DNA from 4 places in the Neorhizobium sp. T25_13 genome. Region 1 is predicted to be linked to each of the others. Evidence: riboswitches for the same ligand, from Rfam matches in the RefSeq annotation. Region 1 holds a riboswitch; each other region holds the start of a gene.
What was found. Region 1 has a riboswitch for thiamine pyrophosphate ahead of thiC (phosphomethylpyrimidine synthase ThiC). Riboswitches for the same ligand answer to the same signal wherever they lie in the genome.

Region 1 (5,370 bases):
CCGTTTCCGGATCGAGGGAGAGGTTGAACTGGTCCTCCCAGCGGAACTCGAAGCGGGCGCGCGACAGCGCGTCGTCGCGCACCTGCGCCGCGGGATGGCCCTTGGCGAGATCGGCCGCATGTGCTGCGATCTTGTAGGTGATGACGCCCACCTTGACGTCGTTGCGATCCGGCAAGCCGAGATGTTCCTTCGGCGTCACGTAGCAGAGCATGGCGGTGCCGAACCAGCCGATCATCGCCGCCCCGATGCCCGACGTGATGTGGTCGTAGCCCGGCGCGATATCGGTGGTCAGCGGCCCGAGCGTATAGAACGGCGCTTCGCCGCAGACCGCAAGCTGCTTGTCCATGTTGGCCTTGATTTTGTGCATCGGCACATGGCCGGGGCCTTCGATCATCACCTGGCAATCCTTCGCCCAGGCGATCTTCGTCAGCTCCCCGAGGGTCTCCAGTTCCGCGAACTGGGCCGCATCGTTGGCATCGGCGATCGAACCCGGGCGAAGACCATCGCCGAGCGAGAACGAGACGTCATAGGCCCGGGCGATGTCGCAGATTTCCTCGAAATGTTCGTAGAGGAAACTCTCCTTGTGGTGGTGCAGACACCACTTGGCCATGATCGAGCCGCCGCGGGAAACGATGCCGGTGACGCGGTTGACGGTGAGCGGGATATAGGCGAGCCGCACGCCGGCATGGATGGTGAAATAGTCGACGCCCTGTTCGGCCTGTTCGATCAGCGTGTCGCGATAGACCTCCCAGGTCAGGTCCTCGGCAATGCCGTTCACCTTTTCGAGCGCCTGGTAGAGCGGCACGGTGCCGATCGGCACCGGCGAATTGCGGATGATCCAGTCGCGGATATTGTGGATGTTGCGGCCGGTCGACAGGTCCATGACCGTATCGGCGCCCCAGCGGATCGCCCAGACCATCTTCTCGACTTCCTCGGCCATCGACGAGGTGACGGCCGAATTGCCGATATTGGCATTGATCTTCACCAGGAAGTTGCGGCCGATGATCATCGGTTCGGATTCGGGATGGTTGATATTGGCGGGAATGATCGCCCGGCCTTCGGCGACTTCGCGCCGAACGAATTCGGGGGTCACGAAGTCCGGCACATGGGCGCCGAAACTTTCGCCGTCGCGGATGAGCGGCTCGCTGGCCGCCTGCCGGCCGAGGTTCTCGCGGATGGCGACGAATTCCATCTCCGGCGTGACGATGCCGGCCCGCGCATAGGCGAGCTGGGTGACGGCCCTGCCCGCCGTCGCCTTGAAGGGCTGGTTGCGGACCGGGAATTCCGGCGTCAGGTGGCTGCCGGACACGAAGCCGTTGTCCTCCGGCCTGACGATGCGGCCTTCATAGGTTTCGACATCGCCGCGGGCGACAATCCAGCTTTCGCGCAGGCGAGGCAGGCCGGCATCGATGCTGATCGCGGCGCCTTCGGCGGTATAGGGACCGGAGGAATCGTAGACGGTGACCGGCGGCTCGCCGGAGGTCGGATGCAACGCGATCTGGCGCATCGGCACGCGGATGTCCGGGTGGATCGTTCCTGCTTTCAGGACCTTCGTGGAAGCGGGAAGCGGGCCGGTGGTGACGACCGGGGTGAGCTTGGTGGTTGCAATATTCATGGCTCAAGGCTCCAAGGTTTGACGTTTGGAGACCCAGTTCCAGTGTTGGAATGATGGAAAAACACCCCGGAATCCGAAGGACGGTTTCCCGCCCTCGCTGCCGCAGCGCCCGCACCGTCCCTACGCCAGTATGAACTGGATCAGGTTCAACGGGTCACTGCGCCTCGGCCGGCCAAAGCCGGTCCGACCAGCAGTATCTCAGCCCCTTGGCGGGACCCCCCTGGTGAATGGCGCCATCAGAAACCCGCGGGCCGTTGATGTCAAGCCGGGGCATGCGGATGGCGATCGATCGGATTTTACGGAATCCCGCAGCCCTAACTTCACGACGTTTATTACCGGAATCTTATGCTTTCCTGCGTAATAACGTCCCCAGCGATGAACGCAGAATTTGAACGATCCGGAGATGTCGAGATGAACGAGACCATTCGCGAATTGCTCACACGTGTAGGCGGCCTTCCGGTCGCGGTGACCGAGTTGGAAGACGGCGCCGATCTTTATGCGGCCGGCCTCTCCTCATTTGCATCCGTACAACTGATGCTCGGCCTGGAAGAGGCCTTCGACATCGAGTTTCCCGACAGCCTTTTGAACCGCAAGTCCTTCGCCAGCATAGCCGCGATCGAGCAGACGGTTTCGCATATCCTGAAAGCGCGCGAGGCCGCTTGAGATGAGCCTCCCCGCCTTTGCCGCCGACATGAGCCTGAGCGCCCGCGCTCACCGCGTGGCAGCCGTAGCGGCCGAATTTGCCGACCGCGTCGATCATGACGGCCGCTTCCCCCGCGAGGCGGTCGATGCCATGAAAGCCGAGCGCCTGATCGGCATCCAGATCCCGGCCGCGTTCGGCGGCGAGGGTGCTTCGATCGCCGAGATCGCCGAGGTCTGCTCCATCCTGGGACAGGCCTGCGCCGCGAGCGCCATGGTTTTCGCCATGCACCAGATCAAGGTTTCGAGCCTCGTGGAGCACGGTGGCGACAGCGAATGGCATCGGGATTTCATGCGCGAGCTTGCCGGCCGCCAGCTTCTCGTCGCCTCCGCGACGACCGAGGGCGGCATCGGCGGCAATATGCGCAACTCCATCTGCGCGATCGAGGTCGACGGCGACGTCTGCCGCTTGACCAAGGATGCGACGGTGATTTCCTACGGCGCCCACGCCGATGCGATCATGGTCACCTCGCGCTCCAACGAGAAGGCCGCACCGACCGACCAGGTCATGACCGTCTTCAAGCAAGGCCAGTATACCCTGCAGAAGACCGTCGACTGGGATACGCTCGGCATGCGCGGCACCTGCTCCGACGGTTTCCTCTTCAGGGGCGAGGCGCCGTCCGTCCAGATCTTTCCAAAGCCGTTCGCCGAGATCGCGGCGCAATCGATGCTCGCCACCTCGCATCTCCTCTGGAGCGCGGTCTGGTACGGGATCGCCGCCGACGCGGTACTGCGCGCGCAGGCCTTCGTGCGTGCCGCCGCCCGCAAGGCCGGCGGCACCCAGCCGCCCGGCGCGCTGAGGCTCGCCGAAGCCTCGAACCTGCTGCAGCTCCTCAAGGCCGGCATCCTCTCCGGCCTCAGGATCTACGCGGATGCCAAGGCGGATCACGACCAGCTGTCGTCGATGGCGTTTTCGATCGCCATGAATAACGTCAAGCTGGCTTCCTCCGAGACCATCCTGACCATCATCAACCAGGCGATGATCATCTGCGGCATCATGGGCTACAAGAACGGCACGCCCTACAGTCTCGGCCGGCATCTGCGCGACGCGCATTCCGCCCAGCTGATGATTTCCAACGACCGCATCCTCGGCAACACGTCGACCATGCTGCTCGTTCAGAAACCGGACACCAGCCTGCTCGGCTGACGCCCCGATCATTTCATATGTAAACCATTGAAAAGAATGAGGTAAAGCCATGGATATGCAAGTTTCATTTCTCGACCGACTGTTCGATGCAGGCCTGCTGATCGAGACGGGCGTCGACGGATTGTATGGCCGCAGCGGCCAGTTCGAAGACGTCATCGCCGCCTTCGAGCGGCTGATCGACAAGGTCGGCGGCAGCGACGGTGCCGAGGCGATGCGCTTCCCGCCGGGCATGAACCGCGCCTTCTTCGAGACCAGCGGCTATATGAAGAGCTTCCCGCAGCTCGCCGGCACGGTGCATTCGTTCTGCGGCAACGAACTCGACCATATGAGCCTGCTGAAATGCATGGAAGTCGGCGAGGAGGACTGGACCAAGGGCCAGGAAGCGACCGACATCGTGCTAACGCCGGCGGCCTGCTATCCGCTCTATCCGACCGTTGCGCGCCGCGGCAGCCTGCCCGCCGGCGGCGCCCTCTTCGACCTGCAGAGCTACTGCTTCCGCCACGAGCCCTCCAAGGATCCGGCCCGCCAGCAGCTGTTCCGCATGCGCGAATATGTCTGCATGGGGACCGAAAGCCACGTCACCGATTTCCGCCAGCTGTGGATGGATCGCGGCGTCGAGATGATGAAGTCGCTCGGCCTCGAGGTGGAGATCGACATCGCCAACGACCCGTTCTTCGGCCGCGCCGGCAAGATGCTGGTCAACAACCAGCGCGACCAGAACCTGAAGTTCGAGCTCCTGATCCCGATCACCTCCGTCGCCAAGCCGACCGCCTGCATGAGCTTCAACTATCATCAGGACAGTTTCGGCCTGAAATGGGGCCTCAACCTGGAGGATGGCAGCGTCGCTCACACGGCCTGCGTCGGTTTCGGCCTCGAGCGCATCGCGCTTGCGCTCTTCCACACCCACGGTCTGGACTTAAAAGAGTGGCCGGGCTCCGTCCGCGCCGCGCTCTGGGGCTGATCCAATGACGGCGGTATTTCCGGCGCTTGATCCGGCGAACTACAGGACCCATGCGCTGCATTCGGCCGAGCGCATATGGCCGGAGACGAATTGTTACGTCGATCTGTGGATAGAGGTGCTTTCGGCGCAGGGCCTGCCGCCGGAAGCCATGCTCGGTTTCACCCTGACCCAGGATTTCGAGGGCGACCAGTTCACCTTCTTCAAGGTGCCGCTCGAAGACCTGGAGACCCTGTTCGGCATCCGCGTGACCGAACTGGCGATCTTCGACCGGCCGGAATGGCATGTTGCGGAACAGATCCGCCGCGGCCGGTTGACGCTGCTCGAACTCGACAGTTTTTACCTGCCCGATACGCGCGGCGTCGCCTATCGCCAGGAACACGGCAAGACGACGGTCGCGATCAACCGGCTGGACCTCGAACGCCGCGAGCTCGACTATTTCCACAATGGCGGCTTCTTCACCCTTTCCGGCGAAGATTTCGATGGCCTGTTCCAGTTGAACGCCAGCCCGGAGGCGCTGCCCTTCCTGCCCTATACCGAATTTGCCAAGTTCCCCGCCGCCTATCCGGATGCGAGGGAAATTCGCGAAACCGCGTGGAAGCTGCTCAGGCATCATTTTCCCCGGCGGCCGGAGGAGAATCCGATCCGCGCGTTCGGCAAAGTCTTCCCGGCGCAGGTGGAGCGGATCGCCGAGAGGGATTTCGGCTTCTTTCACAAATACGCGTTCAACACGCTCCGGCAGATCGGCGCCAATTTCGAACTGCTGGCAAGCCATCTCGCCTGGCTGAACCACAAGGCGTTCGCCCAGCCTGAACGGCAGGCGCTGAGGATTTCGGAAGTGGCTAAATCCACCCAGTTCCAGCTTGCCCGCGCCCTGACCCGCAAGAAGTTCGAACCGCTGGCAACAGCGCTCGATCCGGCCGCCGACGCCTGGGACCTGCTGATGGGGGA
Region 2 (5,370 bases), on a different contig from region 1:
GAAGGCGTCCGACAGTTCCTTCTCGTTGTTGGAGGTAATGACGACGATCGGCCGGACCTTGGCGCGCACCATCTCGCCGGTCTCGTAGACATGGAATTCCATGCGGTCGAGTTCCTGCAGCAGGTCGTTCGGGAACTCGATATCGGCCTTGTCAATCTCGTCGATCAACAGGACGAGCTTCGTGTCGGAGGCGAAGGCCTGCCACAGCTTGCCGCGGCGGATATAGTTGGCCACGTCGTGGACGCGTTCGTCGCCGAGCTGGCTGTCGCGCAGCCGCGAGACAGCGTCGTATTCGTAGAGCCCCTGCTGCGCCTTGGTGGTGGACTTGATGTTCCACTCGATCAGATCGAACCCGAGGGCGGCGGCCACCTGCCGCGCAAGCTCGGTCTTGCCGGTGCCGGGCTCGCCTTTCACCAGCAGCGGACGTTCGAGCCGGATCGCGGCGTTGACCGCCACCATCAGATCCTTGTCGGCAATATAGTCCGCTGTACCCTGAAACTGCATCTCGTGATCCTGATCGGTGAACGCGCCGCAAACTAAAAGCTCGCCCGAGGCGGTGCAACAGCTTTCCCTTTCCACCGGCTTTGCGCTATGGGCAATGCGCATGACCCATTCGACCTTCACCATTCTGCTCGGCGGCAATTTACGCGTCACCGACCGCCTGCGGGACACGATCGCCGGCAGCCGCTTCATCGCGGCCGATAGCGGCATGCGCCATGCGACAGCGCTCGGCGTGAAGCCGGAACTCTGGGTCGGCGATTTCGATTCCTCCGACGCCGCGCTGATTGCGCAGTTCCCGCATGTCGAGCGGCAGGCCTTTCCGCCGGCCAAGAACGAGACCGACGGCGAGATCGCGACGGCCGAAGCCGTCGAACGCGGCGCGACAAGGCTGATCCTTGCCGGCGCGCTCGGCGGCGAGCGCAGCGACCATGCGCTTCAGCATCTCTTTCACGCCATGAGCCTGGCCGAACGTCACCTCGACATCCTGCTGACGTCGGGCGACGAGGAGGCCGTGCCGCTGCTGCCGGGCACAAGGACACTGGACCTACCGGAGGGCTCGCTGTTTTCGGTCATCGGTTTTTCCGACCTGGAAGGGCTCGATATCATCGGCGCACGGTATCCGCTCGACAACTTCTCACTCCCCTTCGGCTCCTCGCGCACCGTCTCGAACGTTGCAGAAGGCCGGGTGGAATTCCATTTGAGGAAGGGCAAGGCGATGATCCTTGCCCGCCCCCACGACTTTACAGGAGCCTGACTGTTGGCGCCCCCAATTCTGAAACTTGACGATATTTTCCTGAGCTTCGGCGGCGCGCCGCTTCTCGCCGGCGCCGGCATGCAGGTGGAGCCGGGCGACCGCATCTGCCTCGTCGGCCGCAACGGTTCCGGCAAGTCGACGCTGATGAAGATCGCCGCCGGCATGGTCGAGCCCCAGTCGGGCGAGGTGTTCCGCCATCCGTCCTCGACCATCCGCTATCTCGAACAGGCGCCGGATTTCGCCGACTATTCGACGGTGCAGGCCTATGCCGAAGCGGGCCTCGGCCCGGGCGACGACCCCTATCGCGTCACCTATCTGCTCGAACATCTGGGCCTCACCGGCCAGGAACACCCGAACACGCTCTCCGGCGGAGAATCCCGACGCGCAGCACTGGCCCGCGTCATGGCGCCCGAACCCGACATCCTGATGCTCGACGAGCCCACCAACCATCTCGACCTGCCGACCATCGAATGGCTGGAAGAGGAGCTGCGCAAGACGCGAAGCGCGCTCGTGGTGATCTCGCACGACAGGCGTTTCCTCGAAAAGGTCTCGAATGCCACCGTCTGGCTCGATCGCGGCACGTCACGACGCCTCAACCGCGGTTTCGGCGAGTTCGAAGCGTGGCGCGACGAGGTGCTGGAGGCGGAAGAGCTGGAACAGCACAAGCTCGGCAAAGCGATCGAGCGCGAAGAGCACTGGCTGCGCTACGGCGTGACGGCCCGCCGCAAGCGCAACATGCGCCGCCTCGGCGAGTTGCAGACGATGCGCGGCAATTACCGCGGCCACAAGGGACCGCAGGGCACGGTGCAGGCGAGCGTCAGCGAAGGCCGTGAATCCGGCAAGCTGGTCATCGAGGCCGAAAACATCACCAAGAGCTACGACGAGCGGATCATCGTCGCACCGTTCTCGATCCGCGTGCATCGCGGCGACTGCATCGGTCTCGTCGGCCCGAACGGCGCCGGCAAGACGACGCTTCTGAAGATGCTGACCGGCCAGTTGGCACCCGACACCGGCACCGTCAAGCTCGGCACCAATCTGGAAATCGCCACACTCGACCAGAAGCGCGAGGACCTGGACCCCGAGGACACGCTGTCCCACTATCTGACGGATGGACGCGGCGAGACGCTGCTGGTCAACGGCGAACAGCGGCATGTCGCAGGCTACATGAAGGATTTCCTGTTCCAGCCGGAGCAGATCAGGACACCGATCAAGAACCTGTCCGGCGGCGAGCGCGCCCGACTGATGCTTGCCCGCATCATGGCCCGGCCGTCCAACCTCCTGATATTGGACGAACCGACCAACGACCTCGACATCGAGACGCTGGACCTGCTGCAGGAAATCGTCGCCGGCTATTCCGGCACCGTCATCCTCGTCAGCCACGACCGCGACTTCCTCGACCGCACCGTGACCTCGACCATCGCCCCCGCAAATCCGGACGCACCGGACGGCCGCTGGATCGAATATGCCGGCGGCTACACGGATATGCTGGCGCAGCGCAAGGGCGCGCTGGAGGAAAGGCGCCGCACCGAAAAAGCTGACAGGGCAAAAACCGATACCGCGGCATCGGGTTCCGGCACGCCCAAGGGCAAAGGCAAGCTTTCCTTCAAGCAGAAATTCGCGCTCGAGAACCTGCCGAAGGAAATGGCAAAAGCCGAGGCCGAGATCGCCGCCCGCGAGAAGAAAATGGCCGATCCCAATCTCTTCACCAAGGATCCCGCCGCCTTCAACAAGCTGGCTGCGGAGATGGAAAAGCTGCGCCAAAGCATCAGCAAAATGGAAGAAGAATGGCTGGAACTCGAAATGCTGCGTGAAGAAATTGAAGGCTGATTTGCGATTTGTTAAACTTAACAAATAGTTAGCTGAAAAAATATTTGTCGCGGAGCGGAACATATGATGTCCCGGGGCGTTCTGGGGTGTAAGTAGTGGTCGAAATGTCCCGGGGACGGATCGGCCTGCCAGGAACCGATCAACCGAATGGGGACATCCAATGCTGACAAATGTTACGCGTCGTCGGCTGGCCACTGAGGCGATGAATCAAAGAGTCATGATTGTCGAAGACGAGTTTCTGATCGCGCTCGATGTAGCCGAGACGATCGAAGCCATGGGCCTGAAAGTCGCCGGTTTTGCCAATGCCCGCAAACACGCCCTGGCGCTCGCCGCCTATGCCGATATCGCTCTGGTCGATGTCAATCTTTCGGACGGCCGGACTGGTCCGGAGATCGGTCGCGAGCTTGCCGAACAATATGGCATCACCGTCGTGTTCATGACGGGTAATCCGGACGATGTGGAAGCCGGCGTCAAGGGCTCGCTCGGCGTTCTCACCAAACCGGTCATGCCCGATGTGGTCGAAAAGACGATCGACTACGCCGTTGCCAACCGGCTGGGCGGCATGGCGATCGTTCCGCGTGAACTGAAAGTGTTTCCGCAGAACCACTGAGCCATGAACCACCGAGCCATGTTGCTCCTGCCGAATGCGCCTTGAGCCGGCCGCAGACCGCCTCTTGCCAGCCATTCGCCTCGCCGCTAAATCTGATCCTGCTCTAACGGGGTGCCGCGCGTTTTCGTGCGGCTGAGAGGCCTTTGGCCAACCCGCGGAACCTGATCCGGTTAACACCGGCGGAGGGATTAGACGGCTCTTCATCAGCGCCTATCCCCCTTTGTCACCAAAACGAGGAGACGCTGATGCGCAGCACCATTCTTTCGATACTCGTGGCCGCTACCGCCTTTTCCCTTTCCGCGCCGGCCGAAGCGCAGGAAAAGACGCTGACCGTCTACACCTACGAGAGCTTCATCTCCGATTGGGGCCCGGGTCCCAAGGTGAAAGAGGCGTTCGAAAAGACCTGCGCCTGCAAGCTCAATTTCGTCGGCGTCGCCGATGGCGTGGCGCTTCTGACCCGCCTGAAGCTGGAAGGCAAAGGCACCGACGCCGATATCGCGCTCGGCCTCGATACCAACCTGATCTCCGAGGCGAAGGCGACCGGCCTGTTCGAGCCGCACGGGCTCGACGCCGCCGCGGCCAAGGTCCCCGGCAATTACAGCGACGACACGTTCATCCCCTACGACTACGGCCATTTCGCCGTTGTCTACGATACCCAGGCGATCAAGAACCCGCCGAAAAGCCTCAAGGAACTGGTGGACGGCGATCCGGCGCAGAAGATCGCCATCGAGGACCCGCGCACCTCGACCCCCGGCCTCGGCCTGCTGCTCTGGGTGAAATCGGTCTATGGCGACCAGGCACCGGAGGCCTGGGCGAAGCTCAGGAAACGCGTGCTGACCGTCACGCCCGGCTGGTCGGAGGCCTATGGCCTGTTCACCAAGGGCGAAGTGCCGATGGTATTTTCCTACACGACCTCGCCCGCCTATCACATGGTCGAGGAGAAGACGGACCGCTATCAGGCCGCCGCGTTCTCCGAAGGCCACTACATCCAGATCGAGGTCGCCGGCATGCTGAAGGGGGCGAAGGAAAAGGACCTGGCGAAACAGTTCCTGAAATTCATGGTCTCGCCGGCCTTCCAGGACGTCATCCCGACCACCAACTGGATGATGCCGGCCGCCAAGACCTCCCAGCCGCTCCCCGACGCATTCAACAAGCTGGTGCAGCCGACGAAAACTTTCCTGATGGGGTCGGACGAGGTCGCCAAAAACCGGCAGGCCTGGATCGACGAATGGCTGACCGCCATGAGCATGAACTAATCCCATGCTGACTCGAGCCGAGCGGAGACGCGGGATAGGCTGGGGGCTGCTGAGCCTTGTCGGAATCGCCCTCTTCGTCGGCTTCGCCGTCGCCGCCCTTCTCTCCTGGGACGCCGGCAACACCCAAAGCCGGCTGTTCACCGCCTATACCTGGCGGATCCTGCGCTTCGCCCTGCTGCAGGCGGTTCTTTCGATGCTGCTGTCGGTCGCCTTCGCCCTTCCCGTCGCACTCGCGCTCGCACGCCGCCCGCGCTTTCCGGGCCGTGTATGGGTCATCCGGCTGATGGCATTGCCGATGGGCCTGCCGGTGCTGATCGGTGCACTCGGCCTGATCGGCATCTGGGGGCGGCAGGGAGTGATAAACAGCCTGCTATTGAAGCTTGGTCTCGAACAACCGATCAGCATTTATGGGCTTTCCGGCA
Region 3 (5,370 bases), on a different contig from region 1:
TCATCAACATCCTCGGGCCGATCGTTTCAAAACTGCTGCTCGCCATCTCGCTGCTGCTCCTGCTGCTGCCGCTGGTGCTGGTCTGCATCCAGAGTTTCAACGACGTGCCGCAGGCGACCGCTTCCGGCTTCCGCGGTTTCACCCTCAAATGGTACGAGGCGGTGTTTTTTGCCGGAACCTATGCGGATGCCTTCTGGGTGTCGGTGCGGCTTGCCGTCACCTCGATGCTGGTGGCGCTTTCGCTTTCGCTGCCGGCGGCCTTCGCGCTCGCCCGTTATCCGTTCAAGGGTCGCTCCGCGCTCCTGGCTTTCTGGCTGCTGCCGATGTCGCTGCCCCACGTGGCGATCGGGGTCGGAATGCTGCGGCTCTTGCAGATCTACCTGATCATTCCGCCCTTCCTCGGCCTCGTGGCGATCCATGTGATCGTCATCCTGCCGTTTGCGATCACGCTTCTGACCACCTCGGTCATGGGGCTCGACCGGGCGCAGGAGGAGGCGGCGGCGAGCCTCGGGGCAAGCCCGGTGCGGCGGTTTTTCCTGATCATCATGCCGGGTCTGGCGCCGGGACTGTTTGCGGCCGGTATCGTCGGCTTCCTGCTGAGCTTCGGCGAGGTGACGGTGACGAGCTTTCTCACCACCGCCCGCCTGACGACTCTGCCGGTCCGCATCTACGCGGAATCGACCTTCAGCCTGGAGCCGACCGCGCATGCCATCTCGGCCGTCCTGATCCTCTTCACGGTCATCGCGCTGGCTTTGCTGGGCAGGGTGGTCCGCCTCGACCGTCTCTACGCGCGGTAAACTGGAGAGGATTGCGGGCGGGTAGGCCGGTCCGCTTGACAGGCATACTGAAAACCGACAGTTATCGTCTTATTCCGAGGGGGGCATCTTGACGATGCTGAGATGGCGGTGAGCCGGACCCTTGAACCTGATCCGGGTCATGCCGGCGTAGGAACGGAAATAAGCGTCATTCGACGATACTTTCTCTTCTCCGCTTCACCTGGATCTCCGTGATTGACTGATCTGGAGATCGACCGATGACATCCATTCTTCCCGTGGTTCCGCGAGGATATCCGGTCCCGGCGTGCAGGTTCGGCGCGTAGCATCATGCGCGCGTCCCATGCGGTCATCGGCCTCGTCCTGCTTGTCGCCCTCTGGCAAGCGGGCGTCTGGCTGTTTGCTCCGCCCCGTTACATTCTGCCGTCTCCGATTGCCGTTGCTTCCGCCTTCGGGCGGCAGCCGGGTTTCCTGCTGCAGAACGGCCTCGTGACGCTGACGGAAATCGTGTTCGGTTTGGCGATCGGCGCAGGCCTCGGCATCGCCACGGCCTTCGGCGTCGCCGCGTTGCCGCGGCTTGGTCGTCTCGTCTGGCCGATGGTGCTGATCCTGCAGGCCTTTCCCGTCTTCGTGCTGGCGCCGATCCTGGTTCTCTGGCTGGGTTTCGGGCTGGCCTCGAAAGTGGCGATGACGACGATCATCATCTTCTTTCCGGTCGCGTCGGCCTTTGCCGATGGTCTTCGTCGCACCGACCAGGAAATCCTCGACGCCGTCTCGCTGGAGGGCGCGAACCACTGGCAGACGCTGGTGTCGATGCGCGTGCCGCTGGCGATCCCGAGCCTCGTCTCCGGTCTTCGGGTCGCTGCCCCGCTTGCGCCGCTTGGTGCGGTCGTCGGGGAATGGGTCGGCGCGTCCGGCGGGCTCGGCTTCGTGATGATCCAGGCCAATGCCCGCATGCAGACCGACACGGTGTTCGCGGCGATGACCATATTGGCAATCCTTACCCTCATTCTACGGCTTCTTATCGACCGGCTGACCGCCGGGCTCGCCCCGTGGGCCAGCGAAGCCGACCCTTCATCTTCATCCGCATCAGGGAGTTCCGTCCGATCATGATCCGTATCCTCACCGCGTCCTTCATTGCGCTGGCCAGTCTGGCTGCGCCCGTTTCTGCGCAGGCCGCCGACAAGCTCAGCGTGCTGCTCGAATGGTTCGTCAATCCGGACCACGCGCCGATGGCCATCGCCAAGCAGCGCGGGCTGTTTGCCGATGCCAATCTCGACGTCGAGCTCATCCCGCCGTCAGACGCCTCCGCGGTGCCGCGGCTGGTTTCGGCCGGCCAGGCGGATATCGGCATCCACTACCAGCCCAATCTCTATCTCGACCATGAGGCAGGGCTGCCGCTGGTGCGGTTCGGCACGCTGGTCGAGACGCCCTTGAACACCGTCACGGTGCTGGCGGACGGTCCGATCAAGAGCCTCAAGGACCTGAAGGGCAAGAAGGTCGGCTTTTCCGTCACCGGTTTCGAGGATGCGATGCTGAAGCGCATGCTGGCCTCCGAAGGGCTTTCGAACGGCGATGTGGAACTGATCAACGTCAATTTTTCGCTGTCACCGTCGCTGATCGGCGGCAAGGTGGATGCGACGCTCGGCGGTTTCCGCAATTTCGAGCTGACCCAGATGAAGATCGAGGGCCATCCGGGTCGCGCCTTCTTCCCGGAAGAGCACGGCGTTCCGGCCTATGACGAGCTGATCTTCGTCACCCGCCGCGATTCTGCCGCCGATAACCGGCTGCCGCGTTTCCTGCATGCCGTCGAGCAGGCTTCGATCTACATCACCAACCATCCGCAGGAGGCTTGGCAGCTTTTCGTCAAGGCCTATCCCAACCTCGATGACGAACTGAACCGCACCGCGTTCTTCGACACGCTGCCGCGCTTTGCCAAGCGTCCGGCCGCACTCGACCAAGGCCGCTATCAGCGCTTCGCCGCCTTCATGCAGGAAATGGGACTGATCAAGACCGTGCCGCCGATCGGGGATCTCGCGGTCGAAATCAAGTAAGCCAAGCTGCTGATATTGTTTGATTTGAACGCCGGGGTTCGCGTAACGTGATTTTCATGCCAGACAGGCTTTTCACGTTACGCACTTCGGAGTTTGCTTGACCATCGGACTTGCCCATGCGGAACTGATCGCGGTTCTGTCCGCCGTGACCGGCGACGAGCCGCGCGTGATGACGGTTCGCTCCGGCGATGCGCTGCCATCCGGGCCTTTCGAGCTTGGGCACAGGAGCCTGCAGGCCGGGCTTCGCGAATGGGTGGGGGACCAGACCGGCCATCCGCTCGGTTATCTCGAACAGCTCTATACCTTCGCCGACCGCGACCGGACCCATGAGGATGCCGAGGGGCGGACGATCTCGATCAGCTATCTCGGCCTGGTCCGCGAGCAGGCCGCACCCGGTGCCGGAAAACCCGGTTGGCACGGCTGGTACGAATATTTCCCCTGGGAAGACCATCGCGGGGGCAGGCCGGAGATACAGGCGGCCATCACCGACCGCCTGCAGGATTGGGTCGCTTCGGAAACGGCGCGCCGCGAACACCGCCGGCGCCGTGTCGATTTTGCCTTCGGCCTCGACGGCGCCGCATGGAACGAGGATCTCGGCCTGCAGCGTTACGAACTGATGTATGAGGCAGGGCTGGTGACCGAGGCCGGTTGTCCGCCGACCAAAAGTTTCGGGCGTTCGATGTTTGCCGACCACCGCCGCATCCTGGCGACCGGGATCGCGCGGCTGCGCGCCAAGATCAAATACCGCCCGGTGGTCTTCGAATTGATGCCTGAAAGTTTTACGCTGTCGCAATTGCAGCGCACCGTCGAGGCACTGGCTGGCTTGACGCTGCACAAGCCGAATTTCCGCCGGCTGATCGACCAGCAGGAGCTGATCGAGGAAACCGGCGAGGCGACCAGCGAAACCGGCGGGAGGCCGGCCAAGCTTTTCCGCTACCGTCATGCGGTCCTCGAAGAGCGTGCGCTTTCCGGTTCGAAACTTCCGCTTTCACGTAATTGACATAAACTCGAATCGAGAATATGTCTCTGCGCCGGATATACTCACTTCGAGTATAAAAGGAGCTGCTGATGAATTCTCCGCTTTCGGTTTCCCAGCTTTACGATCGTGTTAGCCGTGTCATCCCCAAGGCCGAGTGGATGAGCTACGAGGCGGATGTCGCAGCGATCCTTGAGTTGAAGCGCACCCGCAACGCCGTCATCCTCGCTCACAACTATCAGACGCCGGAAATCTTCCATGGCGTCGCGGATATCGTCGGTGACAGCCTGGCGCTCGCCCGCAAGGCGATCGACGTGGATGCGGATGTCATCGTGCTCGCCGGCGTGCATTTCATGGCAGAGACGGCAAAGCTGCTGAACCCCGGAAAGACCGTGCTGATCCCTGACATGGAGGCGGGCTGTTCGCTGGCGGATTCGATCACGCCCGCGGACATCGCGCTGCTGCGGCAGGCGCATCCCGGCGTGCCGATCATCACCTATGTGAACACTTCGGCGGCGGTGAAGGCGGCATCTGATATCTGCTGCACCTCCGGCAATGCCAAGCAGGTGGTGGAATCGCTCGGCGTTCCGAAAGTACTGATGATCCCGGACGAATACCTGGCGCAGAACGTGGCGCGGGAAACGGATGTCGAGATCATCGCCTGGCATGGCCATTGCGAAGTGCACGAGCTGTTCAACGCGCAGGATGTCCGCGATCTGCGCGAGGCGCATCCGGGCGTGGTGGTTCTGGCGCATCCGGAATGCCCGCCGGAAGTGGTGGCCGAGGCCGACTTTGCCGGTTCTACCGCCGTCATGTCCGATTATGTCGGCCAGAAGAAGCCGGCCCGCGTCGTGCTTCTGACGGAGTGCTCGATGAGCGACAACGTTGCCGTGCATCACCCGGATGTGGAGTTCGTGCGGCCCTGCAATCTCTGCCCGCACATGAAGCGCATCACGCTCGCAAACATCCGCAAGGCGCTGGAGGAAAACCGGCACGAGGTGACCGTCGATCCGTCGATCGCGGTTGCCGCCCGCCGCGCAGTCGAGAGGATGCTCGCCATATGACCGAAATCCTCGACCATCTCGCCGGCCGCGTCGCGATCGTCGGCAGCGGCCTGGCGGGGCTGGTGACGGCGTTGACCTTGGCGCCGCAGCCCGTCGTGCTGATCACCCGCGCCGCCTTGGGTGCGGAAACGTCGAGCGCCTGGGCGCAGGGCGGCATAGCTGCCAGCCTCGGGCCCGACGACAGCGCGGACCTGCATCTGGCCGATACGCTCGCAGCCGGCGACGGACTTTGTGATCCGACTGTGGCGGCTTCCATCCTGAGGCAAGCCCCGAACGCCATTGCCATCCTCGAAAAATTCGGCGTCCGCTTCGACCGGGCGGCCGATGGTTCGCTTTCGCTCGGCCTGGAGGCAGCCCATTCGCGCCGCCGTATCGTGCATGTGGCGGGCGACGGCTCGGGTGCGGCGATCGTCCGGGCTTTGGTCGAAGCCGTTTCCAGGACACCGTCGATCACGGTGCTCGATGGTGTCGAGGCTCGTCGGCTTTTGACGGATGGCGGCGCA
Region 4 (5,370 bases), on a different contig from region 1:
ATGGCGATGGCACCGGCGAGGACCCCGCCGACGATCAGCACCGAGACGGTCTTGCCTTCGTCGTTGAGGCCGGTGATCCGCCGGCCGTGCGCCATCGGCAGCGAAACCCGCTCGGCTGCGGCCTTGGGCGAACCGAGGAAAACTTCCTCACCTTCGACCACGGCCGTGACACCCTTGCCGCCGAGCGCCCGGGCATCCGTCGCGGTCGGAATCTCGACCTCGTCATCGGCAGCCTTGGCAAGGATCGCGACGGCGAGCGGATGGCTGGAGCCGGTTTCGAGCGCAGCGGCAAAGCGCAACACGTCTTCCGCATTGCGGCCGAAGGCGATGACATCGGTCACCTGGGGTCTGCCGGCCGTCAGCGTGCCGGTCTTGTCGAGCGCGACGGCGGTGATCTTGCCGAGCGTTTCGAGCACCGCGCCGCCCTTCATCAAGAGGCCGCGGCGGGCACCTGACGACAGCGATGCGGCGATTGCCGCCGGCGTCGAGATGACCAGAGCGCAGGGGCAGCCGATCAAGAGGATCGCCAGGCCCTTGTAGACCCACTCGCTCCAGGACGCGCCGGCAGCGAGCGGCGGCAGGATGGCGACCAGCGCCGCAACGGCGACGACACCCGGCGTGTAATAGCGGGAAAACCGGTCGATGAAGCGTTCGGTCGGGGCCTTGCTTTCCTGCGCCTCCTCGACCAACCGCACCACGCGGGCAATCGTATTGTCCTCGGCAGCTGCCGTCACGCGAACCCGCAAGGCGGCATCACCGTTGATCGTGCCGGCAAACACCGTGTCGTCGATACCCTTGGCAACCGGCGTGCTTTCGCCTGTCACCGGCGCTTCGTCGATCGCGCTTTCGCCGGCGATGATGACGCCGTCCGCCGAAATGCGGTCGCCGGGACGCACGAGGATGGTCGCGCCAACCGCAAGGCTCTCGGCCGGCACTTCGCGGGTCTGGCCGTTTTCTTCGAGCAGCGCGTTCTTCGGCGCGAGCGCCGTCAGGCTCTGGATGCTCTGGCGCGCCTTGCCGGCCGCGACCCCCTCCAGCAGTTCCCCGACGAGGAAAAGGAAAACCACTGCGGCCGCCTCTTCCGACGCGTCGATGATGACAGCGCCGACGGCGGCGATCGTCATCAGCATCTCGATCGAAAACGGCGTGCCGGCAAGTGCTGCCATGATCGCGCGACGGGCGATCGGCACGAGGCCGACCAACATCGCGGCGGTGAAGATATAGAGGCCATAGGCAGGGACGAGGTGGCCGAGCCCGTAAGCCGCCGTCAACACGAACCCGACCAGGATGGTCAAGCGCCCCTTTGTCGATTTCCACCACGGCCCGTCCATCGGCCCGTGATCGTGGCCGTGCAGGTCTTCGATGTCTGAGGCAGCGTGGTCGTCATCATGATGGTGGGGGTCGTGGCCACAACTCTGCCCATGTTCGTGGCTGTGCCCGCCGCCCCCCTCATCCGACCGCTCCGCGGCCACCTTCTCCCCGCTAGGGAGAAGAAGACTTGCCGCACCGTCTCCGTCCTCCTCTCCCCTCGGGGAGAGGTCCGCCGAGTGAAGCGGAGGCGGGATGAGGGGGCCGCTCGCTCCGACGTTGGCCGGCGCTCTCTGCCCCAGCGCCCTCAGCGTATACCCCAGCCCGACGACCTTCTTCTCGATCGCTCCAAGATCGCCCGTCCCATCATGTTTCACAGTCATCGTGCCGGATGCAACCGAAACGGACACGTCCGCGACGCCCGGCATGCGGCGAACCGCGGTGTCGATCTTCGTCGCGCAGCTGGCGCAATCCATGCCGCCAACCTTGTATCGTGCCTGTGTCGTGGCGCTCATCATCTCTTTCCCGTTTGGACCGAGCCCCGTCTCTACAACCTCTAGCGACTAGAGCTGCAAGGCCCAAAATCAGAAAAAATCACTGGCGAAGCGCATTCTCTTTGCTGTAAGCCATGGTGAAGACAGGGGCGTCCGGCAGAGCCGGGCTGAGAAGCACCCTTAGAACCTGAACCAGATCATGCTGGCGGAGGGAGTCGTCCGGGCGTTCAACATTGCGCCCCGCGCCTGCCCCGCCGAACGAGGCAGACATGCAGACGACAACGCTCCTTGCGGAAACCCCCGGCCAGCTGTTGACGGCGATGCGCGCGAAAAATCCGCTTGTCCAGAACATCACCAATTTTGTAGCGATGAACATCGCAGCCAACGTGATGCTTGCCGCCGGCGCCTCGCCCGCCATGGTGCATACGAAGGAAGAGGCCGGCGAATTCGCCCGCATCGCTTCGGCCCTGACGATCAATATCGGCACCCTGTCGCCGGATTTCCTGGCCGGCATGAAGGCCGCGGCCGCCTCCGCCACGGAAGCTGGCAAGCCATGGGTGCTCGATCCCGTCGCCCATTATGCCACCGCCTATCGCCGCGTGGCGCTCGCCGAACTCATGGAACTGAGGCCGACGATCATCCGCGGCAACGCGTCGGAAATCATCGCTCTGGCCGGCAGCCAGTCGAGCGGCCATGGCGTCGACAGCGGCGACAGCGTCGCGGCGGCCGAAAGCTCCGCCATCGCCATCGCCCGGCAGCAGGCCTGCGTGGTGGCTGTTACCGGCGAGGTGGATTTCGTCACCGACGGCCGGCGTTCGGTCCGCATCCTCGGCGGTTCTGCCCTGATGCCGCGGGTCACAGCGCTCGGCTGCTCGCTCACCTGCCTGGTCGGCGCCTTTGCCGCCACCGCGGACGATCCCTTCGAGGCGACGGTCGCCGCGCTCGCGATGTTCGCGGTCGCGGGCGAGGAAGCGGCCTTCACCGCCTCGGGTCCCGGCTTCTTCTCGCCGATCTTCCTCGACCGCCTCGCGGCGCTGACCGGCGAGACGCTCGATGCAAAGGCAAGGATCGCCGCAGCATGAAAAAGACCTTCGACCTTTCCGTCTACCTCGTCCTTGATCCCGATCTCTGCCGCGAGATCGGCATGATCGAGACGACAAGGCTGGCGGTCGCCGGCGGCGTCACCATCGTCCAGCTCCGCGACAAGCAGGCGGACACGGCAAAAATGATCGAAACCGGCCGGGCGCTGAAGGCGGTACTGGCCGGTACCGGGGTTCCCCTGATCATCAACGACGACGTGGAGGCGGCGATCGCGATCGGCGCCGAAGGCTTGCATGTCGGCCAGAGCGACATGGTGGCAGTGATGGCGCGGCAGCGCGCCGGCCATGGCATGATCCTTGGCCTCTCGGTGGAGACCGAGGACCTGGCGCGGCGGGTGGATCCTTCCATCGTCGACTATGTCGGCATCGGTCCCGTCTTTGCGACCGGCACCAAACCCGACCATAAACAGCCGATCGGTTTCGACGGGCTTGCGCGCATCGCCGCCATGGCGCCGGTTCCGGCCGTCGCGATCGGCGGCGTCAAGGCGGAACATGCCGGACCTGCACTCGCCGCCGGCGCCAAGGGCATCGCGGTCGTCTCCGCTATCTGCGGCCAGCCCGATCCTGAAGCCGCAGCCCGCAGAATTGCCGCGGAAATCGAAAGGGCGCGCGCATGAGCATCAAGAATGTCCTGTCGATCGCCGGCTCGGACCCTTCCGGCGGCGCCGGCATCCAGGCGGACCTGAAAACCTTCGCGGCGCGCGGCACCTATGGCATGGCGGCGCTGACCGCGCTGACCGCCCAGAATACCCGAGGGGTCACCGGGATGCATGCGGTGCCCGCCGCCTTCGTCGCAAACCAGATCCGCACCATTTTTCTCGACGTGCGCGTCGACGCGGTGAAGATTGGCATGATCGCCAATGCCGAGATCGCCGAGGCGGTCGCCGACGTGCTGCGGCCCTATCGCGATACCGTGCCGATCGTGCTCGATCCGGTGATGATCGCCAAGGGCGGCTCGCCGCTGCTGGCGCTCGACGCGGTGGATGCCGTCACCTACAAGCTGATGCCGCTCGCCACCGTCGTCACCCCCAACCTCCCCGAAGCCGCAGCGCTGCTCGGCGAAACGATCGCCACGACCCGCGAAGGGATGGCAGCTCAAGCCGAGCGACTGCTGAAGATCGGGCCTAAGGCAGTCCTGGTGAAGGGCGGTCATCTGGAAGGCGAAGACAGCCCGGACGTATTGGCGGACGTTATCGGCGTCCACTGGTTCGAGGGCAAGCGCACCGCGACCAGAAACACCCACGGCACCGGCTGCACGCTGTCCAGCGCAATCGCCGCCGAGCTTGCAAAGGGCGCATCGCCCGCGCAGGCGGTCGCCGTCGCCAAGACCTATCTCGCCGGCGCGATCGCCGCCGCCGATACCCTCACCGTCGGCACCGGCCACGGGCCGGTATCGCATTTTTACGAGTGGTGGTAAGGGCGAGACGACTGGTTCTCAGCCCTTCTGCACTGCAATCTTCTCGAAGGCTATTGCGATCTCCTGGCTGCCGTAGGGCTTCTTCAGAAGCACCGCGCCTTCTACTGCCGCTTCGTCCGGAATGCGGTCGTTGCCGGTCGCGAATACGATACCGACATCGGGAGATAGCTTGCGCGCCTGTTGTGCAAACTCACCGCCGGAAAGACCAGGCAGGCCGAGATCGGTAACCACAACGTCAAAGCTACGCGCCTCGATCATGGTAATCGCCTCCTCCGCTGTCGAGGCTTCGGAAACCTGGTGCCCCAGTTCGGCCAGCAGATCGGCGGTGCTCATGCGGATCAGGAAATCGTCCTCGACCAGCAGCACGGAATAGCGCGGCAGAACCGGCCGCTGTCCGATCGGCGGGGCGGGCGGCTTGGCTGCGAACGACGCCCTCACCCGGTTGCGATGCTGCTGGCCGTTCAGCACATGGCGGATCTTTCGCGCCAGGGCTTCGCGGGTATAGGGTTTCGAGAGCAGTTCGACGCCGGGATCGAGCCTGCCGCCGTGCACGATCGAGTTTTCCGTATAACCCGAGGTGAACAGCACGGCGATATCCGGCATCCGCTCGCGCGCGTGCCTGGCAAGCTCGGTGCTCTTCAGCGGCCCGGGCATCACAACATCGGTGAACAGAAGATCGACCGGCACGCCGCTTTCGATGATACTCAGCGCACCCGCAGCGTCCTTCGCCTTCAGCACCGCGTAACCGAGATCGCCGAGCAGCTCGACGACGGTGGCGCGCACCTGCTCGTCATCCTCCGCCACCAGAATGGTCTCGGTGCCGCCTGTCACCGGACCGAAATCGGCATCAGTGACGAGATCCTCGCTACGCTGGATGCGCGGGAAGTAGATCTTGACGGTCGTGCCCTGTCCAAGCTCGCTGTAGATCTTGATATGGCCGCCGGATTGCTTGACGAAACCGTAGACCATCGAGAGGCCGAGGCCGGTGCCCTTGCCGATGGGCTTCGTCGAGAAGAACGGCTCGAACACCTGTTCCATCACCTCCGGCGTC

Region 2: it holds a riboswitch for thiamine pyrophosphate, as region 1 does, so the genes downstream of both, thiB (thiamine ABC transporter substrate binding subunit) here and thiC (phosphomethylpyrimidine synthase ThiC) in region 1, are expected to answer to the same signal.
Region 3: it holds a riboswitch for thiamine pyrophosphate, as region 1 does, so the genes downstream of both, C5J22_RS12455 (ABC transporter permease) here and thiC (phosphomethylpyrimidine synthase ThiC) in region 1, are expected to answer to the same signal.
Region 4: it holds a riboswitch for thiamine pyrophosphate, as region 1 does, so the genes downstream of both, thiM (hydroxyethylthiazole kinase) here and thiC (phosphomethylpyrimidine synthase ThiC) in region 1, are expected to answer to the same signal.

Annotation. Positions count from the first base shown of each region.
Region 1 is NZ_PVBI01000010.1:196,279-201,648, reverse strand. Features, by position in the region: gene thiC (phosphomethylpyrimidine synthase ThiC) at 1-1,615, opposite strand, end outside; TPP riboswitch at 1,715-1,847, opposite strand; gene C5J22_RS22880 (acyl carrier protein) at 2,027-2,278, shown strand; gene C5J22_RS22875 (acyl-CoA dehydrogenase family protein) at 2,280-3,461, shown strand; gene C5J22_RS22870 (amino acid--[acyl-carrier-protein] ligase) at 3,511-4,422, shown strand; gene C5J22_RS22865 (DUF1839 family protein) at 4,427-5,370, shown strand, end outside.
Region 2 is NZ_PVBI01000017.1:45,777-51,146, forward strand. Features, by position in the region: gene C5J22_RS27480 (MoxR family ATPase) at 1-504, opposite strand, end outside; gene C5J22_RS27485 (thiamine diphosphokinase) at 599-1,255, shown strand; gene C5J22_RS27490 (ABC-F family ATP-binding cassette domain-containing protein) at 1,259-3,082, shown strand; gene C5J22_RS27495 (response regulator) at 3,243-3,692, shown strand; TPP riboswitch at 3,790-3,897, shown strand; gene thiB (thiamine ABC transporter substrate binding subunit) at 3,938-4,948, shown strand; gene thiP (thiamine/thiamine pyrophosphate ABC transporter permease ThiP) at 4,953-5,370, shown strand, end outside.
Region 3 is NZ_PVBI01000004.1:484,774-490,143, reverse strand. Features, by position in the region: gene C5J22_RS12460 (ABC transporter permease subunit) at 1-797, shown strand, start outside; TPP riboswitch at 865-968, shown strand; gene C5J22_RS12455 (ABC transporter permease) at 1,104-1,886, shown strand; gene C5J22_RS12450 (ABC transporter substrate-binding protein) at 1,883-2,827, shown strand; gene C5J22_RS12445 (hypothetical protein) at 2,925-3,827, shown strand; gene nadA (quinolinate synthase NadA) at 3,896-4,867, shown strand; gene C5J22_RS12435 (L-aspartate oxidase) at 4,864-5,370, shown strand, end outside.
Region 4 is NZ_PVBI01000015.1:8,682-14,051, forward strand. Features, by position in the region: gene C5J22_RS26040 (heavy metal translocating P-type ATPase) at 1-1,823, opposite strand, end outside; TPP riboswitch at 1,938-2,033, shown strand; gene thiM (hydroxyethylthiazole kinase) at 2,072-2,884, shown strand; gene thiE (thiamine phosphate synthase) at 2,881-3,519, shown strand; gene thiD (bifunctional hydroxymethylpyrimidine kinase/phosphomethylpyrimidine kinase) at 3,516-4,319, shown strand; gene C5J22_RS26060 (response regulator) at 4,338-5,370, opposite strand, start outside.